DNA from 4 places in the Proteiniborus sp. genome. Region 1 is predicted to be linked to each of the others. Evidence: riboswitches for the same ligand, from Rfam matches in the RefSeq annotation. Region 1 holds a riboswitch; each other region holds the start of a gene.
What was found. A riboswitch is a leader RNA that binds a small molecule or an ion and turns the genes downstream of it on or off. The one in region 1 is predicted to bind molybdenum cofactor.
Positions count from the first base shown of each region.

Region 2: another riboswitch for molybdenum cofactor. It lies ahead of ABV008_RS14925 (S-layer homology domain-containing protein); the one in region 1 lies ahead of ABV008_RS12830 (NADH-dependent [FeFe] hydrogenase, group A6).
Region 3: another riboswitch for molybdenum cofactor. It lies ahead of ABV008_RS07015 (alkaline phosphatase family protein); the one in region 1 lies ahead of ABV008_RS12830 (NADH-dependent [FeFe] hydrogenase, group A6).
Region 4: another riboswitch for molybdenum cofactor. It lies ahead of ABV008_RS07055 (S-layer homology domain-containing protein); the one in region 1 lies ahead of ABV008_RS12830 (NADH-dependent [FeFe] hydrogenase, group A6).

Region 1 is NZ_JAWRHZ010000060.1:65,133-68,593, reverse strand. Features, by position in the region: gene ABV008_RS12835 (ECF transporter S component) at 1-267, opposite strand, end outside; gene ABV008_RS12830 (NADH-dependent [FeFe] hydrogenase, group A6) at 277-2,013, opposite strand; molybdenum cofactor riboswitch at 2,274-2,392, opposite strand; gene typA (translational GTPase TypA) at 2,435-3,461, opposite strand, start outside.
Region 2 is NZ_JAWRHZ010000065.1:58,036-61,496, reverse strand. Features, by position in the region: gene dhaK (dihydroxyacetone kinase subunit DhaK) at 1-279, opposite strand, end outside; gene ABV008_RS14930 (prolyl oligopeptidase family serine peptidase) at 667-1,374, opposite strand; molybdenum cofactor riboswitch at 1,692-1,814, shown strand; gene ABV008_RS14925 (S-layer homology domain-containing protein) at 1,917-2,963, shown strand; gene ABV008_RS14920 (Ig-like domain-containing domain) at 3,025-3,461, shown strand, end outside.
Region 3 is NZ_JAWRHZ010000036.1:77,809-81,269, forward strand. Features, by position in the region: gene ABV008_RS07005 (NADH-ubiquinone oxidoreductase-F iron-sulfur binding region domain-containing protein) at 1-646, shown strand, start outside; gene ABV008_RS07010 (2Fe-2S iron-sulfur cluster-binding protein) at 636-1,385, shown strand; molybdenum cofactor riboswitch at 1,529-1,648, shown strand; gene ABV008_RS07015 (alkaline phosphatase family protein) at 1,736-2,692, shown strand; gene ABV008_RS07020 (ECF transporter S component) at 2,718-3,296, shown strand; gene ABV008_RS07025 (molybdopterin-dependent oxidoreductase) at 3,286-3,461, shown strand, end outside.
Region 4 is NZ_JAWRHZ010000036.1:83,051-86,511, reverse strand. Features, by position in the region: gene ABV008_RS07055 (S-layer homology domain-containing protein) at 1-1,394, opposite strand, end outside; molybdenum cofactor riboswitch at 1,568-1,692, opposite strand; gene ABV008_RS07050 (BUD32 family EKC/KEOPS complex subunit) at 1,685-2,317, opposite strand; gene mobB (molybdopterin-guanine dinucleotide biosynthesis protein B) at 2,317-2,817, opposite strand; gene ABV008_RS07040 (energy-coupling factor transporter transmembrane component T family protein) at 2,828-3,461, opposite strand, start outside.

The DNA.
Region 1 (3,461 bases):
AGTAAGTACATATAAAACATTGCCACACACAATATATGGTACAACAACAATCATTGCAGGAGGTGTAACTCCTAAAACTACAGCCATAAATGGTGTTATCAGTCCAATAGCTGCAGCCCAAGGCAGTCCACACATCTGAGCAGCAATGATTAGTACTGCGTTAATGCCTGAACCAGTAATAAGTTGCCCCATTTTTACAAATTGAAATACTAAAGCAATTGCTAATAGTATAGCTGTTCTTGTTAATGTTTTTGTTTTCTTATTCATATATATCACCTAATATCTTTCTCGCTTTATATAATGAGTGTGTAGTAGGTGGTGAGCCTTATGTCCGTTAGCTTTCCCTAGGTATTCATCATATAAAGCTTTAATTTCTGGATTATTATGAGATTTTCTTAAAGGCATTTCTCTATCAATAGTATATAATCCCTGTGCTCTTTGCCTGCACACTTCATCTGTCTTATCCTTATCCATAATAATTGGCTGTCCTCCGCCGTTTATACAACCTCCTGGGCATCCCATTATCTCTATGAAATGATAATTAGCTTCTTCATTTCTAATTCTATCTAGAAGTCTACCTGCGTTACCTGTACCATGAGCAACAGCCACCTTTACATCAAGATCTCCTATCTTTACAGTAGCTTCCTTAATGCCCTCAAGTCCTCTTACTGGAGCATACTCTATTTCTTTTAAATCTTGTCCTGTCAATATATCAGCTACAGTTCTCAAAGCTGCTTCCATAACGCCACCTGTAGCACCAAATATTACTGCAGCACCTGTAGATTCTCCCATAACCTTATCGAAGCTTTGGTTTTCTAAGGATTTAAAGTCTATTCTAGCTTCCTTTATCATCTTGGCTAGCTCTCTAGTTGTAATAACTGCGTCCACATCCTTGAATCCGTTTACAGATAGTTCTTCTCTTGCAGATTCATATTTTTTAGCTGTGCAAGGCATAACAGATACTACAAATATTTTTTTAGAATCTATGCCCATTTTCTCTGCATAATAAGATTTGGTCAATGCCCCAAGCATTTGGTGAGGAGATTTACAACTTGACAAATTATCTAGAAAATCATTGTGATAATGTTCACAATATTTTATCCAGCCTGGTGAACAAGATGTAATCATTGGAAGTTTTCCACCATTCTTTATTCTGCCTAATAGCTCAGTACCTTCTTCAATAATTGTTAGGTCTGCTGCAAAATCTGTATCAAATACTCTATCAAAACCTAATCTTCTAAGTGCAGTTACCATTTTCCCTTCTACATTAGTCCCTACAGGCATACCAAACTCTTCTCCTAAAGCAACTCTAACTGCAGGAGCAGTCTGGACAACAACATACGTATCATTATTTTCTAGGGCATCCCATATTTTATTCCTATCATCCTTCTCTCTTAATGCGCCAACAGGGCACACCTTTATACATTGGCCACAATTTATACAAGCAACCTCTGACAAGCTTTTGTTAAAAGGAGCAGATACTACTGTTTTAATTCCTCTCCCAGCAAAATCTATCACAGCTGTTCCCTGAACACTTTTACATACGCTTATACATCTTCCACAAAGTATGCATTTGTTTGGATCTCTCACTATTGAAGGTGACATCTGGTCAATATCATAAACATTTTTTTCTCCCTGATATTCCAGCCCATCTACTCCCATTTCTTCAGCAAGCTTTTGAAGTTCACAGTTAAGATTTCTGGAACAAGTGAGGCACTCTCTCTCGTGCCTTGCAAGAATGAGCTTAAGAATTGTTGCTCTAGCTTCTCTAACTTTTTTTGAGGCTGTTTTAACTTCCATACCTTCTGAAACAGGTAAAATACAGGATGCTTGGAGAGTCCTGGCCCCTTTCACTTCTACAACGCACATTCTACAAGCACCAACTTCATTGATTCCCTTCAGGAAACAAAGGGTTGGTATATGGATGCTTAATCCTCTAGCAGCTTCTAAAACGGTTGTCCCCTTTGGTACTTGAGTCTTGATACCATCAATCGTAATGTTAACGTTTTCCATAACATTTGTCCCCCTATAATAAATATTGAATTATATAAAAAAGGCTCCTAAAAAGAATTATAAGGTAGCCTTTTTTGAGCCACTGCATAAGAGCGACTTGCACGAAATCAAAGATTTCTGCAATCTGCTTAAAGCTCATTCATAGAAAGTTCTTTTATATGAGATAATAAAGTAAAGCTTCCCTTTTCATTATAAAAAAGCTCCTTCTAAAAGGAGTTTTTTGTAATAGTAAACAAACCAATAGTTGTATAACAATATCGGTAGTTAAATATGGCTCCTTTCCAAACACGGGAGGCATGAATATTTCTATTCATACCCATAGGTTTATATTCCATAGACAATTGTCTTTAGGATTATAAACTCGGAATTATTCTATTATTATATAAATAATAATTTATTGTGATATTTGTGTCAATAGATTTTATTTCTTTTTAGATTTATATCTTAAGCTACTATCAAGTATACTTTTTCTTACTCTAATACTTTCGGGAGTAATCTCTAGTAGCTCATCTGCTTCAATAAACTCTAATGCTTCCTCTAGGCTCATAACATTAGGTGGTGAAAGTCTTAGAGCATCGTCTGTGCCTGATGCTCGAGTGTTTGTAAGTTGTTTTTTCTTACATACATTTACTTCTATATCATCAGACTTTGCATTTTGACCTACTACCATACCTTCATATACTTTAGTTCCTGGTGTAATAAATAAGGTTCCTCTTTCTTGTGCTGCATATAACCCATATGTTACAGCTTCTCCAGATTCAAAAGCTACTAATGAGCCTTGAGGTCTTCTTGGAATATCTCCTTTATATGGCTGATATCCTTCAAATACTGAATTTAATATACCATTACCTCTAGTGTCAGTCATAAATTCTGAACGATACCCTATAAGCCCTCTAGCAGGTATTAAAAATTCTAATCTAGTATATCCTCCAGTAGGCTGTGTCATAGTAACTAGCTCTCCTTTTCTTTGTCCAAGTTTTTCTATGACTGAACCAACAAATTCTTCTGGCACATCTATAGTAACTTTTTCTATAGGTTCATGTTTCTTTCCCTCAATAGTTCTAAATAAAACCTCTGGTTTTGAAACTTGAAATTCATAGCCTTCTCTTCTCATAGTTTCTATTAAAATAGAAAGATGAAGCTCTCCTCTTCCTGATACTTTAAATGAATCTGTTAAGTCGGTTTCTTCTACTCTTAAGCTTACATCAGTATTGAGTTCTTTAAATAGTCTTTCTCTAACCTGTCTTGATGTTACAAACTTTCCTTCTTGACCTGCAAAAGGACTATTGTTAACTGAAAATGTCATAGCTATAGTTGGCTCTGATATTTGCACGAAAGGAAGTGGCTCAGGACGCTCAGGTGAGCAGATTGTATCTCCTATGTGTATTCCTTCAACACCAGATACTGCTATTATGCTTCCTATTTCCGCACTTTCTACTTCAACTCTA
Region 2 (3,461 bases), on a different contig from region 1:
GGCCTTTATAGCTTCAAAAACCTGATCTGGTGTAGGTGATGTAAATACTTCACCAGCTACTGCTCCGTCTAACATGCCTGTTCCTACATATCCTCCGTGAGATGGCTCATGCCCACTTCCTCCACCACTTACCAAACCTACTTTACCTTTTATTGGTGAATCTTTTCTAACTAGTACATTGAAACCTTCTACTCTTTTCACATACTCAGGATAAGCTGCAACTATACCTTGAAGCATTTCTTCTACTACGCTTTCTCTGTCATTAATAATCTTCTTCACTACATCACTTCCTTTCAATAATTAAATTTACTAATAAAAACGCCTTTCTTTTAATTTGATTAATTTCCTAAGCCTTCACATAGCTTATAAATTCAGACTCTATGTTGTATTACATATATATTTTTAAGAACTTAAATTATGACAAGCCTTATAACTTTTTTGTTATGCAAAAAACCGCACTTATCTAGCCTTATGTTTTCATAAGTTAGATAGCGCGGTTCTCCAAATCTCCATTAAATATTTAATTAATATTATCTGTCCATTTGCTTATACTATAAATATGCCTCTCGTTCTAATTATATGCACAAGCCTTCAAATTTTTTATATATTATAGTTTCCTTAATAAAATAAACATTTTAAGCTGTTTCAGTGTGACTTCTCTTTCTTCTAGCATAGATTCTCTTCTAAAAAACCCAACACTTGACTGAGAGCCTCTATTGTTGCAAGTTTTTTCATATCATTATCAAATAAATGTCCTTCATTCTTAACAGTTATTAGCTTGTTATTTATTCCATATTCCTCTAACTTTTCTGCCATCTTAACCGATTGTTCATATGGCACATCAGTGTCCTTATCTCCGTGAATCAAAAGAGTAGGTGGAAAATCTGAACTTACATTATATATTGGACAAAAAGGTATTATCTTTTCTTTTTGAAATAATGTGTGATACCCACTTACTTCTTTTGTCCATATCCCTTTTTGTCTACAATATAAATAATATATAAATCTTTCTCTAAAACCCTGTGTTATAGCTTCATTGTTTATTACACCATAGGCTTCTTCTCTGGTAACTAAGGGCATTTTGCAGTAATACTCACTAGGCATACCATACCATTCTGCAAGTATGTCTCCATATCCGTAGAAAGATACTATTGAACTAGGTTTTTCTTCAAAAGTTCCAGAAAGTAAACCCAAATAAGCTCCAGCAGAACTTCCTACTACTACAATTTTATTGGGATTGATATTCAGTAAAACTGGTCCCTTTTCATCTAGCATATTATATGCCGAAAAAATTGTAAAGGTGGTATATTTTATGTATCCTACTTTTAATTGTATTAGTAAATCATCAGTTAATTTGATAAACAATTTCCGCATGCCATGGGGATAACATGCTGCTTGGGCAAGGATCGCTATCATAAGTACAGTCTTTAGCTTGCAGATGAGGACTTTGTTATAAAAAGACTTCTACGAAATCTACTTGACTTCGCATATGCCCTAAGACATTTCTATGGAGATATGATTGCGTCTAGATTTGGTCAGTTGCTAACAGAACATCTTACTATAGCAGCTTTATTGGTTGAGATGAAATTTGATTTTTAAATTGAGGTATGTCTATTATTAATTATGATTTGTCATAACATTAGAACATTAAGTTAAAATATATGATATAATTATTATTGATAATTTTATATAACTAAAAAATTCTACGAGATTGTGTTCCTACAGGCACTAGCTGCTACGGAAGCAATCCTATAGGGTATAATTGGAAACGATTATGCCTCCCTTTTGGAAAGTAGATAACTAATAAGCCAATCAATTCTTAATGGTTGACTCTGTATGTTACGGTTTCTAAAAGGAAGCCGTTTTTTTATTGCGGCTCTATATATTATTATACTAACTTTAAGGAGGAGTTTACTATGAGAAAAGAAACAAAATTATTCTCAACAATCAGTTTATTAATTGCTTTTTTAATGATGTTTTCAGTAATTTCTTTTGCTGACTCTACAGAAGGTGTTAAAGAAACTGAACAACCTCAATTCAATGAATGGGTACATAAGGGATGGTCACGTCTATACGAAAATGATACGTTTAATCCTGACAAAGCACTATCCAGAGTAGAATTTGTAGCTTTGATTAATAGCTTGTTTAATTTTAAAGAAACTGCAGCTATAAATTTTACTGATATACCAGAACAAGCTAACTATTACAAAGAAGTAGCTAAAGCTTTTAAAGCAGAATATGTTGTTGGAAAAGGTAACGACGTTTTTAGTCCTGATGCAGAAATTACTAAGGCAGAAGCTTATATGATGTTAGCAAGAGCATTAAAGTTAAATGTACAACAGGAAGCAGACAAGCTTTTACAGTTTAATGACTCTAAAGAAGTGCCAAAATGGGCAATAGGTGCTGTCGAAGCCTTATCCCAAAAGGGTTGGATAAATGATAAAAATAAAGTAAAACCTCTAGATAAAGTATTAGGTTCTGAAGCAGTTGTATTATTAGAAAAAGCTGTTGCCTCTAAGCCTGAAGAAGCCACAAAAGATGCTGAAGAAAGCATAACAAGCGAAGAGCCTTCTAAAGGTAATGGAAAATCTCCACTTTCATTTAAAGGAGCTTATTTTACATCAATTGTAGATAATAAATCCGTAGATTTAGCTAAGTTAGATGAAGGACTAAAAAACAATGAAAATATTATTATTAAATTAGAATTTGATCGTGGTATTGTCCGTGATAATTGGGAAAATAATCAGAAACAAATATTGCTTAAAGATAATGACGATCAAGAAGTATTAAATGAAGTATTTAGAATTAATGGTGTAGATAATGAAAAATCATATATATTTATTAAACCACTAACTGCTCTTGAAGCAGGTAAAAACTATAAAATTATTATGAGCAAGGATTTAAAAGCTAACAATGGTAGTTCCCTTGGTGAAGAAATAGTGGTTACTTTTTCAGTTCAGTAAAATACAGGGGGAGCTTGCTTCCCCTGTATTTTTATCATTATTAACTAGATAGGAGGCAAAAATGAAAAACAATAGACAATTTTATAAGATAATTATGCTTGTTTCAATACTCTTCTTTGTATCTATTGTCTCAGTTTATTCCAGCGAAGACGGAAAATCTATCCATTTAGACCTAGTAGAATCTATTCCTTCTAATGGAGAAGAATCAGTGGACAATGATGTACTCATACACCTTTTATTTAATAAGAATGTAGTTAATATGTCTGTTAAAGATAACAACGCAAATTGCTTTAAGCTACTAGATGAAAATCAAGAAGAAGTACCTATTGAAATTCTTTTTCCTGATGATCAAATAGAGCCTGAACGAAAAAGACAAATAGATATAAAACCAATAGATACCTTAGAAGAAAATAAATCTTATACCCTAGAAATCTCTTCAGAACTCAAGTCTAAAAATGGCATGTCCTTAGATAAAGTAGTTACTATTTCCTTTACTAC
Region 3 (3,461 bases), on a different contig from region 1:
ACCATATAAGGCTGTTCAAACAGGAGGGCCGTCTGGAGGATGTATTCCTAAAGAGCAATTAGATGTTTCTCTTGACTTCGATTCATTAAGTAGTATAGGTTCAATGATGGGTTCTGGTGGGATTATAGTAATGGACGACACTACATGTATGGTTGAAATAGCTAGATACTATATGGAGTTTCTTTCAGAAGAATCCTGCGGCAAATGTACCACATGTAGAGAAGGCATAAATACTATGCTTAAGATACTTACCAATATTACAGAAGGCAGGGGGAAGCTAGAGGATATAGACCTGCTTCTCCAGTTAGGCGAAACTATTGAAGAAGCTTCATTATGTGGCTTAGGGAAAACAGCACCAAATCCAGTTTTAACCACCATTAAATATTTTAAAGATGAATATATTGAGCATATAGTAAATAAAAGATGTCCTGCTGGAGTATGTAAAAATCTAACTAGCTATTATATAGACAAAGAAAAATGTATAGGATGTGGCTTATGTGCTAAGAAGTGTCCTGTAGATGCTATTACTGGCAATAGGAAAGAACCTCATACCATAGATAAGGATAAATGCATTAAATGTGGTACTTGTTTTACTAATTGTGCAGTTGGTGCAGTAAAGACTGGAGGTGCTCTAGTTGAAGCTTAAAATAAATGGAAACTATTATGAAGGCAAAGCAGGAGAAACACTTATGGAATTAGCCAAAAGAAACAATATAAATATTCCTAGTCTTTGTCATAAAAAAGGATTTGAGGGATTAGGAAGATGTAGATTATGTCTTGTGGAAGTAAAAGAAGGACATAGGACAAAAGTCGTTTCTTCATGCGTATATCCAATTAAAGATGGCGTAGAGGTAATAACCAACTCTGATAAGATATTAAAAATGAGAAAAAATATTATTATGCTTCTACTGTTAAGGACTCCTAATAATGAATATATTAAGAATTTGGCAAAAGAATATGGAGTTGTAGCACCTGAAAGATATATGAATACTGATGAAAAAGAAGACTGCGTTTTATGTGGGTTATGTGTTAAGGCATGTGAAACCATGGGAACCAATGCAATATCAATGGTCAATAGAGGTACAACTAAAAAGGTATCTACTCCTTATGACGATGCTTCAAAGGATTGCATAGGATGTGGAGCCTGTGCAGAGGTCTGTCCTACCAAAGCAATAAGCTTAATAGATAAAGATGGAAAGAGAATAATATGGAATAGAACATTTGATTTAATTAAGTGTTCTAAATGTGGCAGATATTATACAACAAATGAAGCTTTTCATTATGCTAATAATAAGCTGGACATAATAATTGAAGAACCATTATGTGAAGACTGCAAAAGAAAGTTGACAGGTGAGAAGTTCAAGGAAGTTTTTGAAAAACTATAGTTTATTTTAATACCAAGACACTGCGTTGTCTTGGTATTTTTATTTAATGTTTTTTAAGTTGACAACTTACTAACAAAAAAGAGGAGATTTAAGAGTTATATAGAAAGTATTTATAGAAAATATTTATGGATATTATTAATATAGCAATTGAAAGTTTCCGAGTTATTTTACCTAAGTTATATTTAATATGGTGGATAACCGTTAGGTATAAATAGAAATATTTATGCCTCCCGTATTTGGAAAGGAAACAGCGAGCAAACCAGCTTTATAATTCTTTGATTATTGGCTAGTGAGTAGTTTCCTTTTGAAACTACTTTTTTTGTGCTTATAAAAATAAACGAGGAGATTACATGGGAAAAAAATATTTGGTTTTATTATTTATAATAATTTTACTTGTCTGTGTAGTTAGTTTGACTTTTATATATTCTAAAGATGTAAGGGAAGTCCAGATAATTAAAGGATCTGAAGATAAAACAAATGGCTATGCCATATATACTGAAGATGGAGACGTCTTATATACTGAAAATTTAGAAGTAAGTAATTCTATTTTAAATAATGTAATAGTTAAGTGTAATGATTTTACTGTGAAAAACCCTATAGGAATAGTTGATAACCCTCCAAATAAAAGTATTACTGATATAAAGGATATGGTTTTAAAGTCTTTAGAATCAAATGATAGCATTCTAATAATATATATTGATGGTTTAGGATATGAACTCTACGAGGAATCTATCAATCTAGGATACTTGCCTTATATATCTACATTAGAAAAGGGAGCTAAAGCACTTACTGTATATCCGTCAATAACAGATGTAACATTTACGTCTATGGTAACTGGAGAAACGCCAAAATATACAGGGATACATAGTAGAGATAAAAAGAAATTAGAGGTTGATACCATATTCGACATAGCTTCACAGCAAGGAAAGAGCTCAAAGATAATCGAAGGTAATATGAGAATAGTCATTGATGAAGTTGAGACTGTTTTAAATATAGATGAAAACAAAAATGATACTATTGATGATGAGATTTATGAAACTGCAATGATAGAATTAGAAAATCCAACAGATGTACTTTTAGTTCATTTTCATTCATATGATGATTTTGGACATAAGTATGGACCTGACTCTACACAAGCTTTAAAACAGCTTAAAGTATTGGATTCTTATGTAGAGAATATGGTAAGTAAATTTTCAGGAAAAGTAATAATAACGTCAGACCATGGTATGCATAATGTAGGGAATGGAGGAGAACATGGTACCTTTTTATCTTTAGATATGTTTATACCCATAATAGTCAAAGAATAATTTTAAAATAAAGTAGGGATGGACTATGAAGAGATTTTTAAATAGATTTTCAATGTTTGATTTAGTGATCATAGCATTGACTTCGGCTTTAGGTATAGCAATAAAGCCCATAATAGTGCCTTTAATACACATAATAACTGGTCCGCTTTTTATTCCCGGCGGTGCAGCAGCAGGCGGTTTTTATATGCTATGGCTGGTTTTAGGTATAGGCATAACAGGAAAGATAGGTACAGGAACTCTTATAGGATTCATACAAGCTTTACTAGTTATTATAACAGGTGCATATGGTACACATGGAGCAATTAGCATTATTACATATACTTTACCTGGAGTTATGGTTGATGTTGGAGCAAAATTAGCAAGAGAAAGATTTTTTAGTACAACAGTATTTTTTATTCTTGGATTGATAGCTAATGTTTCTGGAACATTTTTGTCTTCATTAGCATTTTTTAGACTGCCATTAATTCCATTACTTTTATCATTAAGTGCAGCATCATTATCAGGTGGGCTTGGGGGTCTTATAGCATACAAAATTGCCAAAGAGTTGAGAAAGACAAATATTATAAATAACACAAATAGGCAAGGTGATGTCAGTGAAAAATAAAAGTGTTATATTCGTAATTGTATTATTAGCAATTGCAACACTTGTTTTAGCCTTTTTAAACAAAGGAAGTATAGATGTAAGTGGTTATGAAGGAACTGTAAAATTTATATCAGGAGAAAATTCAATAGAGTTGAGTTTTGAAGAAATTACTAGCTTAGATTATGA
Region 4 (3,461 bases), on a different contig from region 1:
ACTTTATAGGCAGTATCAGTAAGCTTTATTCCTGTAGTGCCAGACTTCATATTTTTTAATAGATGGTTTAGATTAATACCTTCATACTTAAGAGTTACTTCACTACCATCTCTTAAATCTACATAGTCTCCACGGAATGCTCCTGCATCTTGGCTTTCTAGCTCACGGATAGATACAGGAATACTTGTTTCAAGACCTGGTCCTTCAAAGGTTAAAGTAGCTCCTGTTATGGCATCAACATCATATGGAGCATCTCCTTCTAATCCTCCGTTAGTGATATGCTTATATGAGCTAGTTGAATAATCTACTCCACTCGATGATGAAACTTTTATTTCATTTACTAGCTTTATCTGTTGTCCATTTTGACTATAAATTCTAAAATATCCTTCAATAGAAGAGTCATTTTTTGCTGTATCATATACTGCTTTTACGTCGCTTTCGCTTGTCCCTACTTCATATACTAATACATATTGGTTTGAAGCATCTCTAATATCTGCTATTGTTACAGGATCATTAGGATATCCATCAGCTGCTATGAATTCAACCTTATCCTTATCGTCATAATCTTTAAATAAGCTACTTAAAGGTACTCCAACAACGTAATTAGTTTCTGGTCCTGATTTTTTCATATATGTCCAATTGCCACTTACTCTAGGCATTAAGAGAATATCTGCTTTAGTATACTCCTTATTTCCTATCTTGAATACAGTTGGCATCTCACTTCCAACAAGTATCTTATGTATTGTCTTATTAAATAGTGGATTGCTTTGCTCATTTACATGCTGCTGTCCTACCATAAGTAATGGTGCATCATCATCTGAAAGCTTTTCTAAAGAAGAAGTCTGTGGAATTACATCTGATGCACCCCTTTCTCCAGCTCTTTCAAAAGCAAGGATTGTATCTACTGTTACTTTTCCTGTCTCAACTCCATTACTTAGCTTTGGAAAATAATATCTTTCTAATCCAAAAGAAGGTGTTATAAGTTTCTTAGAAGTTGTTGAGTCTCCTTTAAATGTTGGGTCAAAGGTAACTTTATATCCATCTCTAGCCACAAAAGCAATAGGATACTCATTATACTTATCTTTTATAAAATTAGATTTGCTTAGTAAATCATTTACTTTCACACCTCTTCCGAGAAAGATGCTCTTAGTAGGTGTAGTATTAATTGTTGAATACAAATTAGTTGCCTGTGTCATAGACAATAGCTCATTTAGTGTGTATGATCTTTCATTAGAAGATCCTATGCCATCACCTGTAACAACTATAATTGGTTGCTCTGTTTCAGGTTTCCAGCTTTCAGCATAGGCAATACTATTTGAAAGTCCAGGAGCTACTAATCCTAACAACATTACAAAAGCTACTATGAATGATAAGCTCTTTTTAAAACATTTCATAAATTTTCCTCCTTTATTGCATTAAATGTTTAATTCTCAATACTTAAAATAGAATACCTCCAGAAAAGCTCAATTTGCTTAAAGCAGATTGCCGAAATCTTTGATTTCGTAATAGTCACTTTTGCAGTAGCTCAAAAAAGTAAAACTTCTTTTAAACAAAAAGAAGTCTTCAAAAATACATCAACATCACCCCTTTTCGCACTGGAAGGTAATGTAGTTTCCCACATTGCCCTATCGTTTTAAACATCATGCAGGTATAACTCTGTTTAGATGAATAAAATCGGAGTATTTTATTTAGTTTTGTTATTTATTGCTCTTCTTTTCTCAGCCTCTGTAGTGGCTAAAAGAAGGAAGCTGTCCATATCTTTAAGCTTTTTCTTTGAATAATTTTCATAGCTTTCCAAGAACCTGTTCATCATAGTATATTTCTCTTTTTTAAATGAAGGTTCATTTCTAAGTATGAAAAAACAGATATTTGATAAGTCTAATCTTATATCACCATATCCAACTTCCTCAAAGTCCAGCCCGTAAATATTGCCATTGCTATATATAAAGTTCCTGAGGTTTACATCCTTTTTTAAAAGACTATTCTTACCCTTTTTTATATCATGTAGTTTTGTCATCCACAATGCAAGCTTGTCTAACCATTTTCCTATCTTCAATCTATCTACTAAATCCACAACAAGTTCACCTTGAACATATTCCATAATGAGACTATCTTTATTCTTATATAATATTTCCGGAACTAATATATCAGAATCTTTAAGCATATTTATATTATCATACTCTATATCTAATAATTTTCTATTTTCTAAGCTGTATTCTTTTAAAATAGCAAGTCTTTCACTTGTACCTTCCTTGAGATTTATCAAATATACTTTATTCCTTTTGCTTTTCAATCTTTTCAACATTTCGAAATCCATTACTTACTCTCCCAATCCTGCACTGTACTTTCCACTAAATCTGTTAGCATTTCTATATTATTCATTGCATTAATGACAGGAAGATTATTATATTCTAATAATCCATTACTGATTACGCCACTTAATGCAAAGACACTTGAATTCATTCGCTTATTAATATCTTTTATTGAACCAGCACATAGTATTTTAGGTACATCAAAATCTGTAACTCCTTCTAATATGACAAAATCCTGATTATAGTATTTTAATATATCTTCCATTGGCAATCTTTCTTTATATAGTATATTGGTTTCATAAAGTCCTCTAGCAGATACTAAATCTGCCCCCGCCTTTCTATGTCTATCTGTATTAGACCCTTCAACCTCCATTGTAAATTCTTCATAATGAATTTCCTTTACTGTTCCTACAGAGTATCCACGTTTTTTTAATTCTCTTATAAGCATTTCTATAGTTGTTGTCTTACCTGACTTCGAATATCCATAAACAGAGAAAATCTTCATCCTAGTCCTCCTAACCGATGATATTAAATTGTAATAAAATAATCATAAGTGCAATTAATGTAGTAGCAAAAATAAGTACATAGTCAATTTTCCTCATTTGAAGTTTACAATAAGAGGTTCTACATTCATAAGCTCTAAAGCCTCTACTTTCCATAGATATTGATATGTATCTGGCTTTATCTAATGCCTTTACTATTGAAGGCATTAATATATATTTATATATAGAAATTTTCTCTTTCAAAGGTACTTTTTCTAAGCTGATTCCTGATAATTGTACTGCTATTACTGAATTCAAAAATTCTTCTCTAAATATAGGAAGGAATTTTATAGCTATCAAAACCATAAAAGCAATTTCATAAGGTAGTTTCATAGCTATAAGTCCATAGATGGTTTTCATAATTGGAGAAGAAGCAATTATTAAAGCAGAACATATTATTATAGTCATTCTAATAACAACTGAAATTCCACTTACAAGTCCATCTGTAGTTAGTATTTTTATATTTCCTATAGCTAATACAGGTTCTCCACCTGAAGTGAAGATGCTCTGTATGAAAGCTAATACAAAAAAGAATGTCCATAATTTCTTAAGCTTTTTTGCAACCTCTAACAAATCTATTGACAATACCTTACATATTAGGAATGTA